4 regions of the Bacillus pretiosus genome follow, and region 2 is predicted to be linked to each of the others. Evidence: riboswitches for the same ligand, from Rfam matches in the RefSeq annotation. Region 2 holds a riboswitch; each other region holds the start of a gene.

Region 1 (4,971 bases), 1.2 Mb from region 2:
ATATCGTCCGATTTCGTTTCCCCAACGAGTGGATTTAAAAAGAGACCATCTACAATTTCAAGGGCAGATTTTTGAATGTATTCATGGGCACGATGTACCGGATTTCTCGTTTGAAATCCAACCACTGTTTTCCAACCACGTTTTTTAAATTCTTCTCTCGTTTCAATTGGATCTAAATGATAAGAAGGAAACGGATTATTTTCAAAGCGTTTTGTAAGAATAATAGCTCCCCCGACATAAACGTTCGGTCGTTCATATAATTTTTTCACTCCTGGATGAGCCTCATCCGTCGTTTTATACACAAGTAACGCTTCTTTTTCCTTGTCAGGCACAAAAATATCTTCTATTTGAATGACACCATATACATTTTCAGCATTAACAAGTTTTACTTCCTCTCCAGCTTTTAGACTCTCTGCTACTTCTTCTGTTACTGGTAATGTAATCGGTATACTCCATATGCTCCCGTTTGCTAAGCGAAGCGTTTCTACGACCGAATCATAATCTTTCTTTCCTAAAAAACCAGTAAGTGGGCTATATCCCCCTGTCGCTAATAGCTCTAAATCACTTAACGCAATGTTGTCTAGTTCAATTTCTTTTTCGATTTGTGATACGTCGTAAGTCTCGTCTATACGATTTATTAATTCGTTTCTTGTACTCATTTTCTATTTCCTCTCTTAGCTTTATTTTCAAATTCATCTTATTGGTAATGAAGACCACATTCTGTTTTCACTTTCCCAGACCACCTACCATCTCTCGAATCGCCACCCTCACCTACAGGTAACGTACACTTCTCACACCCAATACTTGGATATCCAACATCATGCAGCGGGTTATACGGTAAGCTATGTTTGTATACATATCGCCACACTTCTTTCCACGTCCAATGAATGAGTGGACAAACTTTAATAGATTGAAAGCGATGATCTTGATTTATAAACTTTGTATGCTTACGTGTTTCTGATTGTTCCCTCCTTAAGCCCGATATCCAAGCTTTTTCCGCTGCTAATGATTTTTCTAACGGTAAAATTTTTCTAATTTTACAACAAAGATTCGGATTACTTTCCCATAATTTCTCACCATGCAACTTCGCTTGTTCATCAAGCGTAAGTTCCGGCTGTTTTTCTATAATATTTAATGAAGGAAATCGTTTCCGCACTTTTTGAATTAATTCATACGTTTCTTGAAAATGAACATTCGTATCTAAAAATACAACTTTAGCAGATGGATTTACTTGGTTTATAAGATGCAGCAATACCATCCCTTCCACTCCGAAGCTACATGCGTATACAATTTCACTTTTATATTCTTTATAAGCCCAACTTAATACAGATAGCGCGCCTTTCGTTTCATCTTCTTCTGAAAATGAAACATTATTTTCTTCCCACGTTTCATACGTCAACATGTTCTTTCCCCCTGTAAAAGCAAAAAGACGGTTTTAACCTAATATAATAGGTTAAAACCGCCTCTAGTTTTTCTAGTCAGCGCTTTTTACTTTAAACGTACCTTTTCATTTTTCTCTAATTGAATGACTTTCCCATCTTGCACAACAATTGTAATTGAACCATATTTCATATCAGCAAGCATCGCTTGAATTTTCTCAGATACTTCCTCAAAATGTTCCCGTACGCTCACGCGAACAGCCCCCCTTTTTATTCATAAAAAAAATCTTTCCCATTTCGAAAAGACTGTTCGGTAATATATTTTACCTTATCTTTCAAAATGGATTCCATTTTGCTGGATTTAGCACCTTGCTTTCTATAAGCAGGTTGCCGAGCTTCTTCGGGCCAGTTCCCTCCGCTTCTCTTGATAAGCTTTGTATTTGTATTTTATCACAATTCTGATTTTTTTCAATCCTAGTTTTCCGATATATTTTAATTATTTTGTTTTATAAAAAAGGAATTGCCCATCCGAACAACTCCTTTTTCCCATTCACACAAGTTCTTTAATACGTATGCGATCGTTCCCAATAATATTTTCATATGTTTCACGCTCTACAACAATTTGTGATGTGCCGCCTTTCGCGAAGACGACAGCTGGTCTACGAATCCGATTATAATTATTCGCCATCGAGTATCCATATGCCCCTGTACAAGAAATTGCTAATAAATCGGCTGAAGCAACTTTCGGTAGAGTGATATCCCAAATTAACATATCTCCACTCTCACAGCACTTCCCAGCAATCGAGACAAGTTCCTCATTCTCATCATTCCCTCGATTCGCTAACATCGCTTCATAACGAGCGTTATATAAAGCAGGTCTTAAATTATCAGTCATCCCACCATCCACTGATACATATTTCCGAATACCAGGAATATCTTTCACAGATCCGACTGTATAAATTGTCGTTCCAGCATCCCCTACAATACTACGGCCTGGTTCAACCCATATTTCTGGCAGGGGATAATTACATACTGTAAATTGTTCCCTCACAGCACTTGTTACAGCTCGCACATATGTCTCAAGAGTTAATGGTGTATCTGACTCTGTGTAGCGTATTCCGAATCCTCCGCCTACATTTAGCACTTTTACTACATAGTTTGTTCGCTCTCTCACTTGTTCTAAAAATTGACGAAGAACTTCAATCGCTCGCACAAAGCCGGCCGTTTCAAATATTTGTGATCCGATATGTGAATGAATTCCTAACACATTATAATTTGATTTTTGTAAAGCAATCTCAATTACTTGCATCGCTTGACCATTTGACACGCCAAATCCAAATTTCGAATCATCTTGGCCTGTTGTAATATATTCATGTGTGTGCGCCTCTACTCCGGGCGTTACACGAATTAATATGTTCACAAATTTCCCATGTTGCACTGCTAAATCATGCAAAATTTCTAATTCCAAGAAATTATCTACGACAAAACAACCAATATTCGCCTGAAGAGCCATCACAATTTCTTCTTCTGTTTTATTATTGCCGTGAAAATGAATGCGTGATGCTGGAAATCCTGCTTGCAGCGCAGTATATAATTCTCCTCCAGAAACAACATCTAATGACATATTCTCTTCACGAGCCACTCGGCACATCTCCATGCACAAGAACGCCTTGCTTGCATATGCTACTTGATAAGAGAAACCACTTTCTTTAAACGCACGATGAAACGCGCGGCACTTTCCTCGAATTGACTCTTCATCGTATACATAAAGTGGTGTTCCGTATTGTTTTGCTAGCTGCGTCGTATCACATCCTCCAATTTCTAAGTGTCCTTGCCCATTGATTCGGCTCGTGCCGTGTAAATACATTTGAATTCCTCCCTTATTTCCTCTAAAACTCATAACCCCAATCTTCTATTCATTGCAGCACGCTTTTAGATAGACAAAAAACGCGCGGAACAATGTTCACACGCGTTTCTTATTAGGAAAAATATATATTGAAAAAATAAACGAGTTGTTATCTCCTCAAAATAAGAAACCGCATCAACATCTCCAAATAGCTCTCCATAAAATAAATATTATGACAGTACTACATTTATTCAATGCAGTCCCAATATATGAATAAGATGGTTATTCTTATATTTCGGCAATAGTCCCTTTCAACCTATGATCACAGATTCCATTAAATCTCCCATAGCTTACTCTTTCCTATCGCGGCCTCTACCTTTGAGAGTAGATGAGGTAAGTCTATTTAATTTTCAAACATCTAATTGTTGCTATTAACAATACCAAAGGACCATTTTATTTGTCAAACAATTTTTTATATTGTTTTTTTACAGTTTAATTTCGTATCATTTGGTAAGCGCTTTACTGAAATCTTTGACACTTCCCATTCGCCTTCTTCATTATTAAATGTAATCGTTACCTTCTCAAATGGTGGAGCAATTTTCCCAGCAACTCGTTCATACTTCGTTACTTCAATACTTGCTTGAAATAAATATGTACCGCTATACACTTTTTTTAAACTAATAATTTTAGGACATTGATAAGGCTTCAAGCTCCCATATTGTTTTTCAATTGCTTTATTTATTTTCGGAAATAAAACAGAATAAAGGGCATCTTCCATAAGAGGTGCATCATATTGGGCTACCGACACACTCGGTGAAGCAAAAAGTATAACACTACTGCATACTATAAAATATAATAATTTTCGCATTATAACCTCCGTATTATTACACGATTCTTTCTGCGCACGATAATTATCATACATAGAAACTCCGTTTTATTGTCTCCCACTGCCCTTTTTCTACTCAATTATTATAAAAAAGTCCACAACTCTCTTTTATTTTCGTATAATGATACTCATAGTATAATAAACATAATAACAAAGGACTGTTCGTATATATAAAATGAGGCGCTAATCAAACCGGCTCACAAGAACTGTCATGCTTTTTAGGAGAGGAGTATATTATGCTACAACGTCTGTTTCCAAAACTGCGATTTGCACTCGTTGCAGTCGTTTTATTATGGATAAAAACATATATTGTGTACAAGCTAGCATTTGATATTAAAATTGATAACTTCTTTGAAGAATTTATGCTTTTTATTAATCCACTAGCTGCGTTACTTTTATTTTTCGGTTTTGCTTTACTTGCATCTAAACACCGAAACCGTATTATAGTTGGAATCAGTTTTATACTGTCCTTTATTTTATTTGGAAATGCAATGTTTTATGGGTTTTATAACGATTTCGTTACGTTCCCAGTTTTATTTCAAACAAATAATATGGCTGATTTAGGGACAAGTATAAAAGAACTCTTTACGTACAAAACATTACTTTTATTTGCAGATGCAATTATTTTAATGTTTCTTTCACGTAAATTCCCAGCATTTTGCGACAAGACGCCACTTTCTCGCTCTGAGAAGCGAACTTTCTTTAGCGGTGTAACAGCTCTATTAGCATTACAAATTGTCGTTTCAGTTATTTATAAGCCACAAATGTTCTCACGCTCATTTGATCGTCAAACTGTCGTGAAAAATTTAGGTTTATACACATATCATCTATTTGATATTACACTTCAATCTAAATCTTCG
Region 2 (4,971 bases):
CTAATATGAAAGCACCGTTGTAAATTAAATGATTTGTTTCTAAACCATATTTATTGCCCTGAGATTTTAAGTAATCTTCATTAATTGGTAAGAATGTTGAGAATGTCGTTAAGCTTAAGAAGTAGGGAACAGGACGGTCTAGTTGTACTTCTAACGTTTTATCATCAAGAGCTTTGACACCTAGTTGATCAATTGGCAATTGTTTCTGGCTTATTTGTTTCGCATTCTGTATATCGAAGAATAAGAATGCATATTCAGCTGCTGTATCAGGATTTACGGCACGTTGCCAAGCGAAGACAAAGTCCTTTGCTGTAACTGGAGTACCGTTTGACCATTTTGAATCACGCAGGTGGAATGTATATTTTGTTTTATCGGGACTAAGGTCAACCGACTCAGCAACACCAGGAATTGGTTTGTTATCTTCTCCCATTGCATATAAACCTTCAAAAACATTGCGCATTACGCTCATGGATTCCCCATCCGTTGCTTTTGCAACATCCATTGTTGGAATTTCTGAAGCGAATGATAAGTTAATTGCCTGTTTATCATTTGCTTTCGCTCCGCTTGCATGATCTTTATTTCCTCCGCAAGCAGTTAGTAATAGACTTGCCCCTAAAACAGATGCAACAACAGGTACAACTTTTTTCTTCATTGTTCGTTCCTCCCTAAATGTGTTGTTCGTAACGTCGTAATGTCCACGTTTTGAAGTGTAGCTATAGAAGAAGAGAAAACCTATTATAGATATGTGTATGTAGGTAATCAGGTGTTCTATATGTATATACATGTTGATCTATAATCTATCGTTATATGTTTCAACGTAGTAGACGTTATATTTTGATGGTGAAATATTTTGTTTCTTTGATTATTTAGAATATTAACACTGGAAAGAACTATATGTCAATAATAAAAATAGATTGTTAATTTCTTAGAATAATATATTAAAAAAGCAGATTTCCTCGCATTAGGGAATCTGCTTTTAATATGTTTTGCTAAAAAAACAATTGGTGTGGGCTAATAATCAGTGGGGGATGAAGAAAACCCCACTGATTAAAGTTTCGCTTTATTTTTCAATTTTGGCCCATTTGAAGTTTAATTGACCTGCAAAGTCTACTTGCACAATTCCTTTCACATAAGAACGTTCTAAATAAGATTCGCCTTTTTGGTAAAGAGGAGCGATAACAGAGTCTTTAAATAATATTTTCTCGGATGCTAGTAATGCTTCCCAGCGAGCTTTTTCATCACCGGCTAAAGTTGTTTTCACTTTTGCTATTGTTTCATCGAACTCCTTATTAGAGTAATGATCTAAGTTGTAAGGGTTATTCGTTGTAAATAGCTCAAGGAATGTAATTGGATCAGCAAAGTCAGGGCTCCAGCCGTCAATTCCAATTTCGTAGTCACCTTTTAATAAAAGTGAAACTTGTTGTTTACGTGGTTGTGGTTTCACATTTACTGTTAATCCATCTAAATTCTTTTCTAGTTGTCCTTTTAAGAACTCACCAGTTTTCTTATCAAGGTCAGCATCACTTGTTAATAATTCTAATGTTATCTTTTCAGAACCAAGCTCTTGTTTTGCCTTTTTCCATAATTCTTGAGCAGATTTTGTATCAACCTTTGTTAAATCGCCGTTTGCAGCACGGAAGTCTGTTCCGTCAGGTCCTTTTGCAAAGTTTTTCGGCACGAGACTAGAGGTTGGTGTAGAGCCGTCATTTAATAACGTATGTACAAAGGATTTTCGATCAATTGTTTGATCGATTGCTTGGCGTGCAGAAACGTTTTGAAGTACTTTGTTTTGTTGATTCATACGTAGAAACTGTACCCCTACGTTTGGCCGTTCTTTAAAGTTAGCATCCTTTTTATATTTATCAACGAAGTCAGATGTTAGTTTGATACGATCTAATTGTTTTGACTCGAATAAATTTACTTCTGTAGATTTTTCTTTTACGACGCTAAAATTGATTTCTTCCAGTTTGACAGTATCTTTATCCCAATAGGTAGGGTTTTTCTTAAATTTAAAGCTTTGCTCATGCTTCCAATCGCTTAGTGTAAAAGCTCCGTTGTACAAAATTGTATTGTCTTCTAAGGCATACTTATCACCTTGTGCTTTAAAGAATTCCTCGTTAATTGGTAGAAATGTTGGGAACGCTGTTAAGCTTATAAAGTACGGAACAGGACGTTCCAATTCTACCTCAAACGTATGGTCATCAATTGCTTTTACACCAAGTTGATCGGCTGGAAGTTCTTTGTTGTTAATTTTTGTTGCGTTTTTAATATCAAAGAATAGAAATGCATATTCAGAGGCTGTTGCTGGATCGACAGCTCTTTGCCAAGCGAAGACAAAATCTTTTGCTGTGACAGAAGTGCCGTTTGACCATTTTGAATCTCGCAGGTGGAATGTGTATTTCGTTTTATCGCCACTTACTTCATGAGATTTCGCAACGCCAGGGACAGGTTTGTTACCTTCACCAAGATTATACAAACCTTCAAATACGTTTCTCATTACTTGACCAGAATCAGTATCTGTAGCACGAGCTGTATCCATTGTTCGTATTTCAGTAGGTGAAGATAAGTTTAAAACCTGTTTACTAGGCGCCTCGTCTTTTGCATTTGCTCCGCTTGCTTCGTTTTTATAACTACCGCAACCAGTTAATAAAATACTTACTCCTACAACTGATGCAATACCGGGTACAAACTTCTTTTTCATTTGATTTTCCTCCTAAATAATTAAGTTTGGATGATGATGAGGGAAATGAAAAATAAAAAATCCCTCTTTTCATATTGAGAAAGAGGGATTTTTACGTACAAGTTATGCACCCGTATATAAACGAAGGCCCTCATTCTATCTTTCAAGCACAATGCTTGCAGGAAGTGGCACAGTATTCAAAATGAACCTGTTGCCGAGGTTTCAAAGGGCCAGTCCCTCCACCTCTCTTGATACAATGAGTAAACGAATAAATTTTATTAATTTTTGTGTTTCTTTGATAATTCAAAATCTTACACCTTGGATGATGAAGTGTCAACCAATCGGGATATAGTTTAAATTTTCAGTTTTATTTAACGAGAAAAACCACTGCATATGGCAGTGGTTTTTCTACTAGAAGTCAAAGTTATCTGGATCTGGACCAACGCGACGATCTTCATTTAGAGCTTGAATTGCTTTCATGTCATCAGCACTTAATTCAAAATCGAATATATTTGCATTTTCAATAATGCGATGTTCTTTAATAGATTTAGGGATTGTTACAACTTCATTTTGTAAATCCCAGCGTAAAATAATTTGTGCAGTTGATTTATTATATTTTGTCGCAATGTCTTGTAATGTGGAGTTATCCAGTAGTTGTCCCTGCATTAATGGTGACCAAGCTTCAAGCTGGATGTTATGTTCTTTACAGAAAGCGTGTAATTCTTCTTGTGCTAAACGTGGGTGGTATTCCACTTGATTGACCATTGGCTTAATTTCAGCGATTTCAAATACGTCTTGTAAGTGGTGAATGTGGAAATTACTCACACCGATAGCACGAACACGGCCATCTTTATAAAGTTTTTCTAACGCTTTCCATGATTCAGTATATTTCCCTTTTACAGGCCAATGTACTAAATATAAATCTAAATATTCTAGACCTAATTTTTCTAATGTAGTTTCAAATGCTTGAAGTGTTGTTTCATATCCTTGATCGCTATTCCATACTTTTGATGTAATAAATAATTCTTCACGTGAAACACCTGCTTCACGGATCGCTTGTCCAACGCCTTCTTCGTTTTGATAGATTGCTGCAGTATCGATGCTGCGGTAGCCATTTTTAATTGCTGATTTTACAGACTCAATTACTTCTGAACCATCTTCTACTTTAAAAACACCTAAACCGAACCAAGGCATTTTTACACCGTTATGTAATGTAGTATAGTCTTTTAAACTTGTTAAACTCATATTATTTCCCCCTAGCTTTTTTGTTTGTTGCTTCTACTGCTTTTTGAACCGCCTCTGAAAAATTATATTCATATAAAGCTTTGAGACCTTCAGCTGTGGAACCACCTGGCGTTGTTACTTGTTCGCGGAGGTTAGCCGGATCTTGCGTTTGTTCAAGCATAGAAGCAGATCCAGAAATCATTTGAATGACAAGGTGTTTTGCGGTTGCTTCATCGACGCCATAACTTTTTGTTGCTTCAACCAAGCTTTCAGCAAAGTAATAAAGGAAAGCTGGTGCACTTCCAGTAACTGCAGTAAGCTGATGAACTTCTTCCTCAGTGCAAAGTTGCGAAGTACCAATGCCTCTTAAAAGCAGTTGCAAGGTTTCTTGATGCATCTCGTTTACTGATTGTCCTGTTGTATATAAGGAGATTGACTTCCCAATTTCAGCAGCTGTATTTGGCATAATCCAAGCAACAGGCGTGTCCTTAGGGAGTCTAGCTTCTAAATAAGATGGACCAATGCCAGCAGCTACCGTTACGACAAGTTGATTCGATAGTAACGGAGATAGCTCCGCTAATAATTCTTCATGTGCAGAAGGCGGCATTGCTAAAACAATCGTATCAACAGATGTAACATGCTGCTTCCAATCTGTTGTGATAGACACATTATATCGCGCTCGTAATTGTTCTAGCTTTTCTACGTTGCTGCGGTTAGAAACGATAATTTTTTCGATGTATTCTTTGCTTGTTTTAAGTAATCCGGAAAATATAGCTTCTGCCATACGACCAGCACCAAGAAATAGAATTCGATGTTTAGTTAGCATATCCTTTATTCCTTTCTAGTGGAGATATGTTATAAAAAACGATACCATTTTTAAGAGAATTTTGTAAAAAGAAAAGACTTATTGTGAAAAGGATGGAAATGGAGGGAGGAGGGTAAATATAAATAAGGTTATAAAAATTATTATACTTAAAAAATAGTTGTAATAAAAAATCCCTGAAGCATAACTGCTTCAGGGATTAATAGATTATAAGTTTATGCTTTTGTCATACCTAACAATACAG
Region 3 (4,971 bases), 190 kb from region 2:
CCTGATCCCTTTTCAATTCCTTTTACATATTGCTGATAGTAATGAATTTGTTCTTCTAAAAATTGATTCAACACCTCAATTTTTAATCCAACATCTAATTCAGTACCTGCCTTTTTCTTTATTAACAACTGTTCAATTTCATCTAATACGCTACGTTCTAACGATAATTCTGTAATCAATCGATCGAATTCTACAGGTGGTAAAGTTGTTTTCTCCTCTAGCCACTTACAAGCTAAAATCGGACGCAATACATAAAAGTATTTTTTCAATTTTACGTTCTCACCTTGCAAAAATTCACGATAATTTTTTGAAGCCATATGTAAGTAATGATATATCGTTGCTTTTGGATCAAAGTGCTTATCACTCATTTGCTGAAGCTGTTCTGGGAAATGAGAGTTTTTCGAATAGAAAATCGGTGATCGAATCCATTCGAGTAAAGCTGGGTTTGACTTTGCGAATAACTGTAACGCCTTTTTAATATCCCACCCGCTTATATCTAAATCATCACTAATCGGATACTCAATTACATCTCGTTTATCATGAATTGATAAATACCACTCTACCGGATGCATATAAACAAATCTAACATCATAATCACTATCTTTCGATGGAAATCCCCAAGCACGACTCCCTGATTCCACTGCAAATAAAATTTTCACATCATTCTCTTGTTCAATTCTTGCTAACTCCACTCTAATTTTCTCTCTCATTTCATACCCTCTCCATTTTTTGATTATTTCCTTGGAAATTCGACAAATATACTCCTAATTTTACTACATACTAAAATAGCTGTCAGAAAATTCCCGACAGCCTACCAAAATCCTTTATTTTTTACTTGTTCTTTTCTTTTACACTAACCGCAATTCGTTCAAACTCTTTTTGAATCTCCTCTTTATATGCATCTACTTTTGAAAAATCCATAGCAGCAATATATATTCGTTCTAATTTATCACGAACTGATTTCGCTTTCGCTAAGAAAGACATCGCCTCATTCATTTTTGCTTTATATTGAATCGACACGTCACGAATTTCTGTCGCATACTTCTCATCTGTCCCTGGTGTTACAATCAAGGCATACATATCTATAATTTCATCACCTTCGCGGCTCGGAAAATATTCATGTGGTGCGGTGCTATCAAAAATTGCAAACCCTAATTCTCTTACGATAACCATATCAAGACTATTTGGATCAAATCCACAATGATATACTTCAACTTCAAATCCTTTTTCTTCTGCTGCCTTAGCTAATTTTTTAAGCATTGTTGATTTCCCAGATCCTGGGCGTCCTTTTATAAAATAACGATGTGGTAATCCCTCTGTTAAATTAGGAACAAAATCAACTGCTCCTTTCGGTGTAGCTGCCCCTAAAAACCGATGTTTCACAAGCGATTGTTTCCCGCCTTTATCTGTAAATAACTTCTGAATCAGCTGATCGGTTAGTTCATTTGCTTTATTAAAATCAATATTATTAATATATATTTTCTCCCACTCGTCATGTATAACTAGTGCCTCGTTAAAACAAGCGTAAGCAGTTTGAAAAGCCTTGCTTGCTTCTGAAACAAATCGTTCAATTTCCACCTTCTGCTTTCTTAATTTATCTGAGTCCCAAGCAACCCCTAAATTAATATACTCTTCGACAACTCCTGGCATTTTCGGCTCAATAACATGCGGTGATGTTCCATCAACAATTCCTACTTTTAACTTCGGGATAATTACACCATCAACCGATTTATTATCAGAAGAGCAGTGTAAAAATTCAATATCATATCCTTTTTCAACCCACTCGCGACCTATTGCTTTGATTAAAGAAGATTTCCCGGTTCCAGGACCACCCTTTAAAATAAATAACCTGTTTAGCCCTTTTAAATTCTCATCGTATAAATTATGAAATCCTCTAGCTGTATTTCCACCAGCGTAATAATTCAATACATTCCCTGTCACTGCACTCACTCCTTCGCAGCATTCTATTTACATAAGCTACAATATGCGAGCAACTTTATTTGGGTGAATACCTATTTTATATTGCACGAAAAAAGGAAATGAATTACAATTTAAAAGTAGTGAATATTCAGAAACGAAAACTTAATATGTCTTTATCAAGAGAGGCAGAGGGACCGGCCCTTTGACGCCCAGCAACCTCAGTTTATACAAACTGAATAGGTGCTAATTCCTGCAAAATGCATTGCATTTTGAAAGATAAAACGTAACTATTGTGTACAAAACTCATCTTTCTTGATTATGAAAGGTGAGTTTTTTTATTTCAAAACATATATTGGAGGTATTTAAAATGAAAGTAATTGACCTATCACAAACATTTGAAAACAATATGTCCCAATTCCCTGGAACACCAAAAATCAATTTAGGAGCCATTACAAGCGTTGAAGAGACAGGCTATCAAGTTACAGATTTTCATTCTGTCGTTCATGTTGGCACGCATTGTGATGCTCCTGCTCATTTCATTTCAGGCGCAACGACTATTGATCAATTACCCCTAGATCAATTTGTAGGCGAAGCTGTTCTTATTGATGTAACTCATGTACAAGAACGAAAACTACCTAAAGAAGTATTACACAACGCTGACATAAAAGAAGGTGATATTGTCATTTTCCATTCCAATCTATCTACGAAATGGAATACAGAAGCATATGAGAAAGAAGCTTTTTATCTTTCTGAAGAATTAGCTGAAGAACTAGTTCAATTAAAAGTAAAATCTGTCGGTTTAGATTTCATCTCTCCTGATGAGGTAACGACAGAAACATCGCCAATTCATCACATACTACTTGGGAATAATATTTATTTAATCGAAAACTTAACAAACTTAGATGCAATTAACACGAAACGTTTCTTTTTCTCAGCGGCACCTTTAAAAATTAAAGATAGCGACGGTGCTTTCGCAAGGGCATTCGCTGTAATTTTTTAAACAAACTATACAAAAAAGCAAAGATCATCATTGACCTTTGCTTCTATTTTTTTTATTTAAACTAAGAAAGAATTGCTCAACACGAGGACGTAACCAAGCTAAATAATCTTTCTCTTTCTTCTTTGTACAAGCTATTTCTTCGCCATCTACCATTCCGACAAGCTCTAGCTCTAACAGTTGCCTCGTAAATGCTAACATATTTATTTCTTCGTCTGGATACTCTTCTTTTAATTTCTCCTCAATTTCCCCCAATAAAAAACCGTCACGCATCATTGCCAATGCATCAATCCAAAGTGGCGGCATTTCATATTTTTCTCCTGTAATTGTATCTTTTACAATATAATTCTTTTGCTCTTTTCGAAATTGAATCGTGTGTAAACATACAGTCGAATTTAATGTTAATTCCATCATACCACCTCTTTCATAATATCTGCATAGAAAAAAGGATGCGCGTGCACCCCTTCTTTCTCTAACACTACCGAACCGTTACATGAATAATAAATCTCATGTCGATATTTTCCTCCATTATAAACGAAGTATTTTATAAAAAAAACCCTTCTTGAAACATTTTATAAAATGTTTATATTTACACAACAAGAACACTTTTCTGAAAAATATTTTTCTCTAGCACATTATGCTGTCGGTAAAAAATTTCCTCTTTCGTTCCTATTCCCATGCTACTTTGAATCGCGATACTTCCTTGATGTTCCTCAATGATTTTATATGTAATCATTAACCCCAGTCCCGTACCATTCTCCTTTGTTTTGTAAAAATCTTTACCGATTTTCTCTAACAAATCCGTTAATTTTTTTAAATACTTTTAAAGCTTCTCTTTCCTCATATATCAAGCTTTTAAATTTGTTCATATAAATACTCCTCATACTCAATACAAAAGCTCTACATATTATCTCCTTAAATTATAAGTATGAAATTGCTTTCAGGGTAAGATGTAACCTTATCATACGAAAAGGAAGGAGATTTCCCCTTCCTTTTCGTCACAACTTATATCCATCTTACCCGATCATGTAGCAATCCATCCGTAAAGTCATTTCCGCCCACTACAAAATCCTTCATATATAAATTCAAATATTCTCCGTACTTACTCTCTGTATTTAATAATAATTCCTCTACATAATAGGCACCTTGTTTAAAGTTATCGAACAGTAAACTACACAAGCCAGCATAAATTCCGCATCCTACTTGGAAGTAAGTCGCATTCGTTTTATATTTATGAAAAACTTGACTGCTATTCATCACGTTATACATATATGTCTCACTATTTTCATAAACGAGTAATACACCTACTAGATCCTCGCCGGCAATCTCTTCTTCGGCTGGATTAAATACTTTACGATTCCAACTCCATAAATCTTCTACTTGATCTAAGTTCTGTCTAATTACATTAGTCGTATACTCATTAATTCGGTAAAGAAAACCCACTTCCATATTGAAGTTTTTTCCTAAAATTAAAACTTCCTCATGTGGCATTAAACAGCCATAAAACTCTTTCTCTCCTAACTTTACTTTATACTCTGAAGCATATACATCTTCATAAAAATAAAGAGGACGATGATGACTCATATACATCGGATAACTCCATATCGCTTCATCTAGAAATCGCTCTACTGCCCATGAAGCATAAAGTGTATGAGGCTTTATAAGTGCTGTATCATTTAAAAATGACGTATCATGTTCTACTATATAACATGCTCTTGGCTTTTCCTTTGGACGTTCCTTCATAAGTTCAACAACCATCCATTGAACAACACCTGGATTCATACCTGAGCCTATAATTGCTTTTGTATTTGTAAATTTCTCTTTCTCCTTCTCAAACCTCGTATATCTTTCCGTAAGCTGAAAACCGATTAAACTATCGTCCTGATCTACTTCCTCATTTTCCAAAGCTGAATTAATATAACAAATTCCAAGTTCATTACAACAACTTAATACTCTGATTGTATCTGCCCCCGAAACATCAATAACAACACCCGTGCTTTTTTCTTTCAAATGTTGTTTGAATTTCACTACATCTTGAAGGTCAATTTCATATA
Region 4 (4,971 bases), 2.4 Mb from region 2:
CTTATCACCATAATCCTTCTGTGATAGAAGGCTATGTAGAGAGCATTTCCACTATGATCACTGAGTTGAACAGACCCGTTATATTAGTGGGGCATTCATTTGGCGGATTGATTGCGGCTCAAGTGATGGAACGGCTGCCCTCACTGATCAAACAACTCATTTTATTGCAGCCAGTACTGCATCCTATCCAACCTAAATATAGATTTCGACGTATTACAAGTTTCGTTCTAAAATATATGGAGCCCGCCCGTTTGGAAAAAGAGCTAATTCAAACCAATAGCTTCAGAACATCGAGTCAATTATTGAGTAATTACGCTCATTCTGTGGTCCGTGATTTAAAATCCCCCCGTATACGCAAAACTAACGCTACGGTCATGTCTTGCTTAACTATATCAAAATCCATCCAGTTAAATCCCGAGACATGGGATAAGAGGAAAATTAAGATACTATGGGGAGCTTTGGACAAGGATCATCATGTCCCAAAGCAGTTTGAACACTTGGATATTACACGTATTCAGTACGGTCATCAGTTTCCTGTTGAATCTCCTGAACTAACTGCTCAATGGATTTCTCAAGCTGTAACAGTATAAAGGTTCTTTTGATAGTATTGATGGAGGTGTGATTGTCAACACAAATTCAGACTGCTTTTTTAAGGGCTCGTTTTCTGAACTCAACTGAACTTAAATAACCTAAAGTTCCATGTGCATGATGATGGTTAAACTGGTTCTGTTGCAAAGTTTGAAAAAAGCATAAACAGGTTGGTAAATGCAGAACAATGTTTAGGAAGTAGCTAGTAATTGTTGAAGTTCATTGTACGTTGAAAAGGCGGAGTCTCTTTGAAGACTTCGCCTTTGTTTATATAGGGTATGAAAGGTTTCATAAGCGTGCAGATTTACTTTTTACTTTCCAAATTCAATAGATGGGATTGCCATATTTATGACTCCATCGCATGATGGTTGTTGTTTTCACTGAAATACCACGTTCTTTCAGGATTTCAGATACATCACGATAACCGAAAGAAAAACGGCAGTAGTAGCCGACAACTACTAAAATAACATCTTACTTGAATTGTTTTCCTTTAAAATATCTCATGTCCGATTCCCCTAAATCCTGTTTTCTAGAGTGTAGCTTCATGTAGAAAAACTTGTTATATGAAAATGCGAGAATTTCCGTTTCATAAATAGGACGGATCATATCCATGACGCAACCTGCTGTAAAAGAGCGTATTAATAAACTTGAAGATCAAGGAGTTATAGCGGCTTGCCGAACAAAATTTGAGCCTTCTAAAATTAATAAAAACATTCAAGCATTCATCATGTTTAAAACGAGTCAATACTCTGATTTCATCCAATTTTGTAATGCCGCTCCCGAAGTAACTGATTTATATCGAATTAGCGGGGAGTTTAATTATATGATGAAGGTCATGAGCGATTCGATGGATTCTCTCGCTACATTTTTAGACTCCTTAATGCAATTTGGATTATCGTCTCCTTTAATTGTTTTAAAGAGTGAGTTTGAGGAGAAATTGTCGTTCTGATAAGAGGGTACTAAGATAAAGATACCGAGTGTATGTGGGAAAATTCTTATATAATATAAAAAGAACCAGCCATAGGCTGGTTCTTTTTTCATTCAATTTCCTACTAGAAAATCCAGAGATACGTCTCCTTCTCACCTACCCCTGATTTCTCTGCGCCTCTCTAAACTCCTCCTTCACCTTCTCTAACAGCCCTTCTTCCGTAATTAATCGATACGCTGTATTTGCTAGTGCTTTTGCGGATGTAATTAACGCTTTATCTCCAAGTTCTGAACGTGCTGCTTCTCTAAATTCATTCGTATGCGCAATTAAGTCATCTGGACCGATTTTAATGTACGGATGAATTGTTGGTACGACTTGACTTACGTTTCCTGCGTCTGTTGAGCCGATGCCAAATCTTTCTTTCCGATTTACGTCTTCACCTTGTAATTCTAGTTCTTCGGCTACGACGTCATTATATGTTTTTGTTACGAGTAGTTCATCGATTTCGTTTTGGAATTGATGGATTTTCACTTTTGCGCCTGTTGCTAACGCTGCTCCTTGTGCGATATTTTTTACTTTTTCTGTTACTTCTGCACATCTTTTTCGCGTTGCTGCACGGATGAAGAACCTTGCTGATGCGTAGTCAGGAATAATATTAGGTGCTTTTCCCCCCTCGGTAATAACGCCATGAATTTTCACATCTGATGGAAGTTGTTGGCGAAGTGCGTTAATACCGTTATAAAGTTGAATTATCGCATCTAATGCGTTAATCCCTTCTTCAGGTGAAGCTGCGGCGTGAGCTGTTTTTCCGTAAAAATGAAAATCAAGTGGATCGACTGCTAGTGAAGGGCTCGTTGGCGCTGTTTTTCCGCTCGGATGAATCATAAGTGCCGCATCAATATCTTTAAATAACCCCGCTTTTACATAACTCGCTTTCGCACTACCATTTGGTCCTCCTTCTTCGGCTGGAGTACCAAACACGACAACTTCTCCGCCAATTTCTTCAAGCGTTTCTGATAATGCGATCGCGGCCGCAACGCTAATTGTGCCAATTAAATTGTGACCACACGCATGACCAAGTCCTGGTAAAGCGTCATACTCAGCTAAAAATGCGATAACTGGCCCTTGTTTTCCTGAACTTTTTCGCGCGATAAATCCTGTTTCATGTCCAGCTATATTGTGCTGCAGCTGAAACCCTGCACTACCTAGTAATAAACTTAACGTTCTTGATGCGTAAAACTCTTGGTTACCAATCTCCGGATTCGCATGAATATCGTGACTTGTTTCTATGTACTTTTCCTTATTTCTTTCTATACTCTCTTCAATTGTTTTTCTTTGTGACGTTACTCCAGTCGCTCCCATTTCTCTTCCCCCTTATATTTTCACATAAAAAAGCCTCTTTCTAAAAGATAGAAAGAGGCTTCTGCATTTACAGTCAAAATGAGCTTCTTTCTTATCTTTCAAGTTACCTTGCTGGAATTGGCACAGTATTCATAAAAGAATCCGCTGCCGAGGTGTCATAGGGCCAGTCCCTCAACCTCTCGTGATAAGAATTTTCATAAGATTATATTAAATTATATTCATTCTATGTTCATTCCAATTAAAAGTCAAGGAATTCCTATCCGAATTTACCGAATATCTAAAAATCCTTTTAACACACCAATTGTTTCCGGTGCTTGTAATCTTGCACATACGTACGGAAATTCCATACTACCTTCAAACATCATTTGAGATGTGAGCGGTGCTCCTGCCCAAAAGATTTCATCATCGATTACGATAAACGGGAATGCTTTATTTTGTCTTTGTAACTTTACATTTTTTAACGGAACTGGTCCATCACTATACACTGTTATTTGCGCATTTGTACGCATTAACGCTTGCCAGACTCGCTTATCCACTTGCTTTGTACTTGGAAGTGAAATAATAATTTTTCGTTTTGCGGCTAAAATATCTTTCAATAACCCTTTCGGCTCTTCAAGATTCATTTCCATAAACCAGCGTAAACGTTTCGAAATTTTCCGCTCCCACAATTGTCTTGATGTCGTACGATCATACACATCTCCGTGACGTTCTATATGAGCTGTTAATTGTGATAACGCTTGTTTTCTCGAAAGGTTTTTACGCATATAATGACAATCTGATAATTGAATGAACTTCCCTCTTGCCCTTGTCACTGCAACGTTGACGAGGCGATGATTTTTATGGTCAAAGAATAACACGCCAGGTCGTTCTTGCGGATAACTATCAACCGTATCAAATATCATCATATCTCTTTCAGAACCTTGAAACTTATGAACCGTCGCCGCTAAAACTGGTATGTTTTGATATTTCGTTCTCTGCAACATTTCTCTAATACACGTTGATAAAAAGCGGGATTGTGCCCTGTAAGGTGTAACAACACCGATCGATTGAACACCATCTAACAGTCCGATTAACATCATTTGCATCGCTACTAAACCAGACATAATGTTAAATCGAGAACCAGAAGCAGCGTCCTTTAACGAAAAGGCTCCCATTAAGCTCGTATCAAATAAAACACTTGCCTCATTTGCGAACGGTTGCAATCGCGCAAGTTCTTTACGCTCTGAAACAGACGGATGGTCGTATACTCTATTTTTATAAATAAATGAGTTTGTAAACTTCGATATATCCGCATGCATACGCCTTTGTTCCTGCAACATAAATAGGTTCGGATGTGCTTCTGATTTATTGACAGAATCAACAATCCCAGCATGGTAAAACATATCTTCCCCAAGCCATTTTCGAACGAGTTCATGGTTCGCCATCGCAATTGGAGGTAACTGTAAAAAGTCCCCACAAACGACGATACGTTTTCCAAGTGAAGCTGCTAATGCAATTTGCGGAACATATGCCATACTCACTTCATCTACGACAACTAAATCAAATGTACGCTCATAAATAAGTGAATCAATGGCACATTTCGATAAAGTTGCGCCGATTACTTTTGCATTTTCAATATATTCTTTTTCTACTTCTTTAATTTTCGCTTTTTGCTTTCGAAGATCACTTTCAATCTCTTGTATACGCTTCTTATCAGCAGAAGTCGCTTTATATGATAAAATCTTTTCACGAAGATCTTGTCGTGTTTCTTCTAAATAGAGTCTTTCCTCTCCCCATGATCCGTTCGTCGTTTCAACTAACTTCGACGTAAGTAATGTTTCATGATTTCTTATATGTTCATGTTGACTATAACCGTAACGAACAATTTCACCAGGTTTCCATTTCTTTTTCTTCTCAATTTGCTTCGTTACTTCACTCATTAATACGTCTACTGCCGCATTACTATGAGCTAATACAAGTACCGATTTTCCTTTTTGATAATGCGCCGAAATAATACGTGATAAATTGTAAGACTTCCCTGTTCCAGGGGGTCCCCACACATACGTTGTCGGATTGTAAAATGAACGATATGCCAATTCATTTTTCGGATTTTT

What was found. A riboswitch is a leader RNA that binds a small molecule or an ion and turns the genes downstream of it on or off. The one in region 2 is predicted to bind S-adenosylmethionine.
Region 1: linked by a shared signal. The riboswitch ahead of ACU8YW_RS07205 (YezD family protein) and the one ahead of ACU8YW_RS01120 (peptide ABC transporter substrate-binding protein) in region 2 are both predicted to bind S-adenosylmethionine.
Region 3: linked by a shared signal. The riboswitch ahead of ACU8YW_RS02070 (cyclase family protein) and the one ahead of ACU8YW_RS01120 (peptide ABC transporter substrate-binding protein) in region 2 are both predicted to bind S-adenosylmethionine.
Region 4: linked by a shared signal. The riboswitch ahead of ACU8YW_RS15760 (M20 family metallopeptidase) and the one ahead of ACU8YW_RS01120 (peptide ABC transporter substrate-binding protein) in region 2 are both predicted to bind S-adenosylmethionine.

Annotation. Positions count from the first base shown of each region.
Region 1 covers NZ_CM129593.1:1,371,241-1,376,211, reverse strand. The annotation lists gene sat (sulfate adenylyltransferase) at 1-659, opposite strand, end outside; gene ACU8YW_RS07210 (phosphoadenylyl-sulfate reductase) at 698-1,402, opposite strand; gene ACU8YW_RS07205 (YezD family protein) at 1,489-1,632, opposite strand; SAM riboswitch class I at 1,705-1,813, opposite strand; gene lysA (diaminopimelate decarboxylase) at 1,930-3,246, opposite strand; lysine riboswitch at 3,427-3,608, opposite strand; gene ACU8YW_RS07195 (DUF3888 domain-containing protein) at 3,698-4,093, opposite strand; gene ACU8YW_RS07190 (LTA synthase family protein) at 4,348-4,971, shown strand, end outside.
Region 2 covers NZ_CM129593.1:193,246-198,216, forward strand. The annotation lists gene ACU8YW_RS01115 (peptide ABC transporter substrate-binding protein) at 1-652, opposite strand, end outside; gene ACU8YW_RS01120 (peptide ABC transporter substrate-binding protein) at 1,061-2,701, opposite strand; SAM riboswitch class I at 2,834-2,938, opposite strand; gene pgoN (glyoxal/methylglyoxal reductase) at 3,092-3,925, opposite strand; gene proC (pyrroline-5-carboxylate reductase) at 3,927-4,730, opposite strand; gene ACU8YW_RS01135 (GRP family sugar transporter) at 4,943-4,971, opposite strand, start outside.
Region 3 covers NZ_CM129593.1:385,965-390,935, reverse strand. The annotation lists gene ACU8YW_RS02080 (nucleotidyltransferase domain-containing protein) at 1-710, opposite strand, end outside; gene ACU8YW_RS02075 (PRK06851 family protein) at 832-1,941, opposite strand; SAM riboswitch class I at 2,091-2,203, shown strand; gene ACU8YW_RS02070 (cyclase family protein) at 2,288-2,920, shown strand; gene ACU8YW_RS02065 (hypothetical protein) at 2,948-3,328, opposite strand; partial or broken gene ACU8YW_RS02060 (ATP-binding protein) at 3,507-3,713, opposite strand; gene ACU8YW_RS02055 (S-adenosylmethionine decarboxylase related protein) at 3,923-4,971, opposite strand, start outside.
Region 4 covers NZ_CM129593.1:3,067,748-3,072,718, forward strand. The annotation lists gene ACU8YW_RS15745 (alpha/beta fold hydrolase) at 1-590, shown strand, start outside; partial or broken gene ACU8YW_RS15750 (IS6 family transposase) at 916-1,053, opposite strand; partial or broken gene ACU8YW_RS15755 (Lrp/AsnC family transcriptional regulator) at 1,145-1,537, shown strand; gene ACU8YW_RS15760 (M20 family metallopeptidase) at 1,673-2,878, opposite strand; SAM riboswitch class I at 2,967-3,069, opposite strand; gene ACU8YW_RS15765 (DEAD/DEAH box helicase family protein) at 3,145-4,971, opposite strand, start outside.